2 linked regions of the Pseudoduganella dura genome follow. The protein of the gene in region 2 interacts with the protein of the main gene of each other region in a pairwise test. Links are inferred from orthologs where the notes say so. Each region holds a gene or a part of one and is shown on either strand. Other genes may lie near its edges.

Region 1 (3,909 bases), 850 kb from region 2 along the record:
TCTTCGGTTTTCGGTTTCGCTTCCTCGCGCCGGTTGAAGCCGGCCACCATGTCGAAGCGGAACAGGCGGCATTCCAGCGCGCCGTTGAAGAACGGCGTCTTGCGCGATTCCTTCAGGCGCAGCAGCTTCGGCAGGTTCAGGTCGGCCGTGAACAGGTAGGCCGTCCAGCCGGCGAAGCGCTGCTTCAGCGTCTTCGACAGATCGGCATAGAACGACTTCGCCAGTTCGTCTTCGGGCATCGTGCTGTCGCCCCGTACGCCGATCCGCTCGCCATACGGCGGATTCGTCAGCACGATGCCCGGCGCGCCGTCCAGGTTCGCAACGGGCGGCTGCACCTGCTGCGCCTCGATCTGCTTCAACGGCACTTCGAACAGGATACCGGCGTTGCGCAGGTTATGGCGCGTCATTGCCACCATGTCGCCCGAGATGTCGGAGCCGAAGATCGTCGGCTCGGCCGGCAGCGGATTGGGCTTGATCGCCGCCTTCATTTCCTGCCACGGCGCCGGATCGAAGTCGTGGAACTTTTCAAACGCGAACTGGCGGCGCGCGCCGGGAGGGATGCCCTGCACCATCTGCGCCGCCTCGCACAGGATCGTGCCGGAACCGCACATCGGGTCGAACAGCGGGATGCCCGGCTTCCAGCCGGAAACGCGCAGCAGGCCGGCCGCGAGGTTCTCGCGCAGCGGCGCGTCGCCCGTCTCGGTGCGCCAGCCGCGCTTGAACAGCGCCTCGCCGGACGTATCGAGGTAGACGATGAACTGGCGCTGGTCGAGGAAGCCGGCGATCCGCATGTCCGGCTCGCGCGTGTTGACCGACGGGCGCTTGTTGTACATGTCGCGGAAGCGGTCGCAGACGGCATCCTTGATCTTCAGCGTGGTGAACTCGATGCTTTTCAGCGGCGACTTGATGGCCGTGACGTCGACGCGGATCGTGTGGTCCACGCCGAACCATTCTTCCCACGGCTGCGCGAGCACGAGGTCGTAGATGTCGTTTTCGTTCTGGTAATGGCACACGCCCATCCGCATCAGCACGCGCGAGGCGATGCGCGAATGCAGGTTGATGCGGTAGGCGTCATACAGGTCGCCCGAGCAGTGCACGCCGCCCGGCACCTGGTTGTGCACCTTCAGCGTGGGGCTTTGCGTGGTTTGCGCGATCTCGAGGAGTTCCTCGGCCAGCGCCACTTCCATGCCGCGCGGGCATGGGCAGAAATAGGAAGTCATGGGGGTACCCTTTGTCCGTTGAAAAACAATTGCTCCAGCACTGGCAAGCCGCCAGTGCCTCTCTTGACCCCAGAGGCGAAACCTGGGGTCAGACCCGGCGGGTCTGACCCCGGCAGTTGCCGTTGGGTGAAAATGCTGTTGCGCTACTCAAAACGGCTTGACGACCACCAGGATCACGATCGCCACCAGCAGCAGCACGGGCACTTCGTTGAACCAGCGGTAGAACACGTGGCCGCGCTTGTTCGTGCCGCGCTCGAATTTCTTCAGCAGCGAGCCGCATGCGTGGTGATAGCCCAGCGCCAGCACCACGAAGGTCAGCTTGGCATGCAGCCAGCCGGGCAGCTTCATGCCTTCCGGCGAGTGGTATTGCATCCATGTGAGGACCAGGCCGAACACGATGGCCGGCACCGCCAGCATCGTCATGAACCGGTACAGCTTGCGGGCCATCAGCAGCAGGCGCTCGGTCGTCGGGCCGGGCGCTTCCTGCGCCAGGTTGACGAAGATGCGCGGCAGGTAGAACAGCCCGGCGAACCAGGAAGTGATGAAGACGATGTGCAGCGCTTTAACCCACAGCATGGAGATCCTTTTATGTAGCCTTGTTGGCGCAACGGTACTTGCGCAACCGTACCTGCATGACGTTACTTGCGTACTTCGCCGTGGCCGAACACGACGTACTTCAGCGACGTCAGCCCTTCCAGCCCGACCGGTCCGCGCGCATGCAGCTTGTCGTTCGAGATGCCGATCTCGGCGCCCAGGCCGTATTCGAAACCGTCGGCGAAGCGGGTCGATGCGTTGACCATCACCGAGGCGCTGTCCACTTCGCGCAGGAAGCGCATCGCGGCGCTGTAGTCCTCGGTCACGATCGCCTCGGTATGCTTGGAGGACCAGGTGTTGATATGGTCCATCGCCGCATCGATGCCGTCCACCACGCGCACGGCCAGGATCGGCGCCAGGTATTCGGTGGCCCAGTCCTGTTCGCTCGCATGCGCCAGGTGCGGGTAGGCGGCGGCGTTCAATATCGCGAACGCTTCGTCGTCGGCGCGCAGTTCGACCCCCTCGGCCAGGTACAGTTTCGCCAGCGCCGGCAGCACCGCTGGCGCCACCGAGCGCTCGACCAGCAGCGTTTCCATCGTGTTGCACGTGCCGTAGCGGTGGCACTTGGCGTTGAAGCCGATGTCCAGCGCCTTCTGCAGGTCGGCCTTCGCATCGATGTACACGTGGCAGATGCCGTCCAGGTGCTTGATCATCGGCACCGTGGCTTCTTCCATCAGCCGTGCGATCAGGCCCTTGCCGCCGCGCGGCACGATCACGTCCACGTATTGCGGCATCGTGATCAGCGCGCCCACGGCGGCGCGGTCGGTGGTATCGACGACCTGAACGCCGTCTTCCGGCAGGCCGGCGCCGGCCAGGCCTTCCTTGACGATCTTCGCCAGCGCGCGGTTGCAGTGAATCGCTTCCGAGCCGCCGCGCAGGATCGTGGCGTTGCCGCTCTTGATGCACAGGCCGGCCGCATCCACCGTGACGTTCGGCCGCGCTTCGTAGATGATGCCAATGACGCCCAGCGGCACGCGCATCTGTCCGACCTGGATGCCGGTCGGGCGCGTTTTCATGTTCGAGATCTCGCCCACCGGGTCGGGCAGCGCGACGATCTGGCGCAGGCCTTCGACCATCGTGGCGATGGCCTTGTCCGACAGGGTCAGGCGGTCCACCATCGCCGGCGCCAGGCCGTTGGCGCGGGCCGCTTCCAGGTCCTGCCCGTTGGCCGCGCGCAGCGCTCCGGCTTCGCGCTCGATCGCATCGGCGATCAGGCTCAGGGCCCGGTTGCGGGTGGCGCTGTCGGCGCGCGCCATGGCGCGCGAGGCGGCGCGGGCGCGTTTGCCCAGCGCTTCCATGTACTCTTTGACTTCGGCTTCGTTCATCGTGCTCATGATTATCCTCGTGCTACCCTCGTGCCACCTTCAGCGCCAGCTGCAGCATGGCATCCCATTGGTCGCCGGCGAACGCCTTGGCGCGCAAGCCCTTGACCATCCTGTCGACCTGGGCGGCCTGCCGCAGCGCCGCTTCCAGCGTTGCCTGCGAAACGCGGCGCAACGCCGGTTCCATCATGCGCTCGCGCGGCCCCCAGATCCGGTATTCCTTCAGCAGCGCCGCCAGCGGTCGGCCCTGCGCCATCCCTGCCTTCAATTTTAGCAGCGTGCGGATTTCCTCGGAGACTGCCCACAGCACCAGTGGCAGCGCCTCGCCCTCGCCTTTCAGCCCTTCGAGCATGCGCACCAGCCGGGCCGGGTCGCCGCCCAGCATCGCCTCGGACAGCTTGAACACGTCGTAGCGCGCCACGTTCAGCACGGCGTCGTGCACCTGTTCGTAGGTGAGCTTGCCCGGCTCGTGCAACAGGCCCAGCTTCTGGATCTCCTGGTGCGCCGCCAGCAGGTTGCCCTCGACGCGGTCGGCGATGAAATCGAGGCTTTGCCGGTCGGCGCTCTGCCCCTGCATCGAAAGCCGCAGCGAAATCCAGTTCGGCAGCTGCGCGCGCTCCACGTTGGGAATGTCGATGTACACCGCCGCCGCCTGCAGCGCCGTCACCCATGCCGCCTTGGCCGTCTGCCAGTCCAGCTTCGGCAGCGTGATCATCGTGAGATTGTCCGGCGACAGGTTTTTCACGTAAGCCTGCAGCGCGGCGCCGCCATCC
Region 2 (4,852 bases):
CCTGCATCTAAGCAAATGACAAAAGGTTAGTTTGGTTTATAACGCCCAGATGCGAGACTTCGGCCTCAATATCCGAAAATGTAATAAGAGGCCACCATGTCTGCAGTACTGCCGGTTACACAACCGGTACCGTTCGAAGCCAGGAAGAGGGCGCCGTACCGGGTGATGCCGGGCTTTAAGCTCTCGCTGGGCTTCACGATCTTCTACCTGACGCTGATCGTGCTGATTCCGCTGTCGGCGCTGTTCCTCAAGACTTTCACGATGACGTGGGAAGGTTTCTGGAGCGCCGTCACGTCCGAGCGCGTGATGGCCTCTTACCGCTTGACGTTCGGCGCCTCGCTGATCGGCGCCACGATCAACGTGATCTTCGGCGGTATCGTCGCGTGGGTGCTGGTGCGCTACCGCTTTCCCGGCAAGCGCTTCATCGATGCGCTGGTCGACCTGCCGTTCGCGTTGCCGACGGCGGTTGCCGGCATCACGCTGACGGCACTGTACTCATCGAACGGCTGGATCGGCCAGTTCGTCGAGGGCACGCTGGGCATCAAGGTGGCCTTCACGCCGATCGGCGTGGTGCTGGCCCTCACGTTCATCGGCCTGCCGTTCGTGGTGCGCACGGTGCAGCCGGTGCTGGAAGACGCCGAGCGCGAGCTGGAAGAAGCCGCCGCGTCGCTGGGCGCATCGTCCTGGCAGACGTTCACCAAGGTGGTGTTCCCCACCGTGATGCCGTCGCTGGTGACGGGCTTTGCGCTCGCGTTCGCGCGCGCCACCGGCGAATACGGCTCGGTGATCTTCATTGCCGGCAACATGCCGATGGTGTCCGAGATCACGCCGCTGTTCATCATCACCAAGCTGGAACAATACGACTACGCGGGCGCCACGGCGATTGCCGTCGTGATGCTCGTCGTGTCGTTCCTGATGCTGTTGGGTATCAACATGTTGCAGGCCTGGGCCCGCGGAAAGTCGGGTAAATAAGCATGAGTGGAACTTCCCATCGGGGCGAACTGCCCTCCGTCTCCGAACTGCTGGAACCACGCTGGGTACGCTATGCGCTGATCACCGTCGCGCTGGCGTTCCTCACGCTGTTCCTGTTCGTGCCGCTGATCGCCGTGTTCGCCGAGGCGCTGAAGAAGGGCACCGAGGTCTATTTCGAGGCGATCCGCGAGGAAGACGCGATCGCCGCCATCAAGCTGACCCTGATCACGGCCGCCATCGCGGTGCCGCTGAACCTCGTGTTCGGCGTGGCCGCTTCGTGGGCCATCGCCAAGTTCGAGTTCCGCGGCAAGAGCCTGCTGCTGACATTGATCGACCTGCCGTTTTCCGTGTCGCCGGTGATCTCCGGCCTGATCTACGTGCTGCTGTTCGGCGCGCAAGGCTGGTTCGGCCCGTGGCTGGCCGAGCACGACATCAAGATCCTGTTCGCCGTGCCCGGCATCGTCATCGCGACCATCTTCATCACGTTCCCGTTCGTGGCGCGCGAGCTGATTCCGCTGATGCAGGCGCAGGGCAGCGAGGAAGAGGAAGCGGCCGTGGTGCTGGGGGCCTCCGGCCTGCAGACCTTCTTCCGCGTAACGCTTCCCAACATCAAGTGGGGCCTGCTGTATGGCGTGATCCTGTGTAATGCCCGCGCCATGGGCGAGTTCGGCGCCGTGTCGGTCGTCTCCGGCCATATCCGCGGCGAGACCAACACGATGCCGCTGCAGGTCGAGATCCTCTACAACGAATACAACTTCGTCGCGGCCTTCGCCGTTGCCTCGCTGCTGGCACTGCTCGCACTGGTGACGCTGGCGCTGAAATCCTTCATCGAGTGGCGCCTGCACGAATCGCGCAATGCCGATGGGAACGACAACTAATGGACAATCAAGGCGGGAGCAACACATGACCATCGCAGTCAAGAACATCAACAAGCGCTTTGGCAATTTCGTGGCGCTGAACAACGTGTCGCTGGATTTCCCGGCCGGCGAGCTGACCGCGCTGCTGGGCCCTTCCGGCTGCGGCAAGACCACGCTGCTGCGCTGTATCGCCGGCCTGGAACACCCGGATTCCGGCCAGGTGCTGCTCGACGGCGAGGATGCCTCCGACCGCCACGTGCGCGAGCGCCAGGTGGGCTTCGTGTTCCAGCATTACGCGCTGTTCAAGCACATGACCGTGTTCGAGAACGTGGCATTCGGCCTGCGCGTGAAGCAGCGTAGCGAGCGCCCCTCCGAAGACCAGATCCGCCGCAAGGTGAAGGACCTGCTGGAGCTGGTGCAGCTCGATTGGCTGGCCGACCGCTATCCGCCGCAGCTCTCCGGCGGCCAGCGCCAGCGCATCGCGCTGGCGCGTGCCCTGGCGGTCGAACCCCGTGTCCTGCTGCTCGATGAGCCGTTCGGCGCGCTGGACGCGAAGGTGCGCAAGGAACTGCGCCGCTGGCTGCGCCGCCTGCACGATGACCTGCACGTATCGTCCATCTTCGTCACGCACGACCAGGAAGAGGCGCTCGAAGTGGCGGACCAGGTGGTGCTGATGAACAAGGGCACCGTCGAGCAGATCGGCACGCCGGACGAGGTGTACAACCACCCGGCCTCGCCGTTCGTGTACGGCTTCCTGGGCAACGTGAACGTGTTCCATGGCCGTGTGCACGAAGGCGTGCTGGCCGACGCGGACGTGCAGCTCGACGTGCCGGCCCATACCGGCGTGCGCGATGGCAAAGGCACCGCCTACGTGCGTCCGCACGAGATGGAAGTGGACCGTTATGTCAGCGGTGCCGAAGGCATCGTCGTCAAGCTGCGCCGCGCGCATGCGATCGGCCCGCTGGCCCAGCTGGACCTGGAACGCACCGACAATGCCCAGCTGATCGAGGCCACGATTTCCAATGAGCGGTTCCAGAACCTGGGACTGAAAGAGGGTGAAACCCTGGTGGTGCGTCCCAAGCGCCTGCGCGTATTCGTCGATGAAGGAGCTTCCATATGAATTTCCAGCAACTGCGCTCCATCCGTGAAGCGGCCCGCCGCAACTACAACCTGACCGAAGTGGCCAATGCGCTGTTCACGTCGCAGCCCGGCGTGAGCCGCCAGATCCGCGAGCTGGAGGACGAACTGGGCGTGGTCATCTTCGAGCGCAACGGCAAGCGCCTGACGGGCCTGACCGAGCCGGGCAAGGGCATCCTGAAGATCATCGACCGCCTGCTGATCGAGGCCGAGAACCTGCAGCACGCCAGCATGGAATACAAGGGCCAGAGCACCGGCACGCTGACGGTCGCGGCCACGCACACGCAGGCGCGCTACGCGCTGCCGCGCGCCGTGTCGCACTTCCGCAAGACGTTCCCGGATGTGCGGATCGCGCTGCAACAGAGTTCGCCCGAGCACATCGCCGAATGGGTGTTGTCCGGCAAGGCCGATATCGGTATCGCTACCGAAGGCCTGTCGCAGTTCCCCGACCTGGTGTCGTTCCCATGCTACCGCTGGAGCCACCTGATCGTGGTGCCGGACGACCACCCGCTGCTGACGCGCACGCCGGTGCGGCTGGAAGACCTGGCCGAGTTCCAGCTGATCACCTATGACGTCGGCTTCACGGGCCGCGGCCACATCGACGATGCGTTCGACAAGGCCGGCGTGCGGCCGGACATCGTGCTGACGGCGATGGACTCCGACGTGATCAAGCAGTACGTGGCGCTGGGCCTCGGCGTGGGGCTGGTGGCGTCGATGGCGTTCGACCATGGCCGCGACAAGGGCCTGCGGGCGATCGAGGCCTCGCACCTGTTCGCCGCCAACACCACGCGGCTGGCCGTGCGGCGCGGGGCTTACCTGCGGCAGTATGCCTACGAATTCATTTCGCAGTTCGCTCCGGAGCTCAAGCGCGGCGATATCGAGCAGGCGCTGCTGGGGGCCGAGGCGGCTTAGGTTTCCCGTTTCTGCAATCGAGCCCGGCTTTTGCCGGGTTTTTTTTGCCCGTTCGCCGCCAGCCGGCGCCGGCGAGGCACTGATGGAGGCACCGGTGTCGGACATTATTTTCTGGGCGAATCAGCCAGAAAATAGTGTCGGACACCGGTTTTCTCTGGATGCAACGGCAATGCATGGGAAAACCGGTGTCGGACAAATTTTCCGGGAAAGGCATCCGGAAAAATTGTCCGACACCAGGCCGCGACGATGCCGAAGCTGTGCGCGATCCAAAAAAAATCCCGCCATCAGGCGGGATTTTCGTTGAAGCAGCCAGCCTTACCAGCTGTACCCCACCTTCGCATAGAAGAACCGCCCGTTGAAACCGGCCGGCGAGAAGTTCGAGTACGGATAGATACCGTTCGTGTTCAGGTTGCCGGCGGTGGTGGTCTTGTCCGGATAGCTGTCGGTCAGGTTGTCGACGCCGGCGGTGACGCGCCAGTTGGTGGCGAGGCGCACGGTGGCGGAGACGTCCAGCACCCATTGCCGGCCGTATTCCTGGTCCAGCGCCGCGTTGTTCTGCGGGACGGTGAACTTGCCGTACTGCGTGGCCAGCGCGCGGGCGCTCCAGCCGTCGGCCGTGTAGTCGGCGCCCAGGCTGAACTTGTCCTTCGGCGAGCCGACCGTATTGCGCTGCACCGTCTGGCGGTCGATCAGAAGCAGGTTGTTCGCGGTGAGGATCGCCGGATTGGCGGCCACGTTCTCGACGGTCGTCTTGTTGTGGTTGTACGCGGCGGTGAAGTCCACGCGGTCGCGGTTGGCCAGGTTCAGGCGGTACGTGCTCACCAAGTCCACGCCGGTGGTCTTCGTGTCGATCGCGTTGGTGAAATAGCGGCCGGCGCCCACCTGCACGCCCTGCGCGGCCAGCGTGTTGCGCAGCGCCTGCGGCAGCGTCATGTTGGCAGACAGCGCGATGCGGTCGTCCACGAAGATGCGGT

Evidence for each region.
Region 1: the proteins of GJV26_RS19565 (region 2) and GJV26_RS15845 interact in binary tests that used the Escherichia coli proteins (3 or more experiments, as listed by UniProt). The link is inferred for Pseudoduganella dura from one-to-one orthologs.

What each region holds. Positions count from the first base shown.
Region 1 is NZ_WNWM01000002.1:3,622,010-3,625,918, reverse strand. What follows is about bases 1,004-3,909. They hold GJV26_RS15845 (glutamate-5-semialdehyde dehydrogenase), read right to left. Parts: upstream 3,149-3,909; coding sequence 1,859-3,148; downstream 1,004-1,858. Other genes in these bases: holA (DNA polymerase III subunit delta), read right to left, coding at 3,162-3,909; GJV26_RS15850 (CopD family protein), read right to left, coding at 1,368-1,796; GJV26_RS15855 (THUMP domain-containing class I SAM-dependent RNA methyltransferase), read right to left, coding at 1,004-1,220. Outside these bases: more of GJV26_RS15855, read right to left, coding at 1-1,003. UniProt on the Escherichia coli protein: Catalyzes the NADPH-dependent reduction of L-glutamate 5-phosphate into L-glutamate 5-semialdehyde and phosphate. The product spontaneously undergoes cyclization to form 1-pyrroline-5-carboxylate.
Region 2 is NZ_WNWM01000002.1:4,474,111-4,478,962, forward strand. The notes cover bases 1,068-3,912. They hold GJV26_RS19565 (sulfate/molybdate ABC transporter ATP-binding protein), read left to right. Parts: upstream 1,068-1,875; coding sequence 1,876-2,949; downstream 2,950-3,912. Other genes in these bases: cysW (sulfate ABC transporter permease subunit CysW), read left to right, coding at 1,068-1,850; GJV26_RS19570 (CysB family HTH-type transcriptional regulator), read left to right, coding at 2,946-3,878. Also shown: sulfate ABC transporter permease subunit CysT, read left to right, coding at 97-972; more of cysW, read left to right, coding at 975-1,067; GJV26_RS19575 (TonB-dependent receptor plug domain-containing protein), read right to left, coding at 4,194-4,852. UniProt on the Escherichia coli protein: Part of the ABC transporter complex CysAWTP involved in sulfate/thiosulfate import. Responsible for energy coupling to the transport system.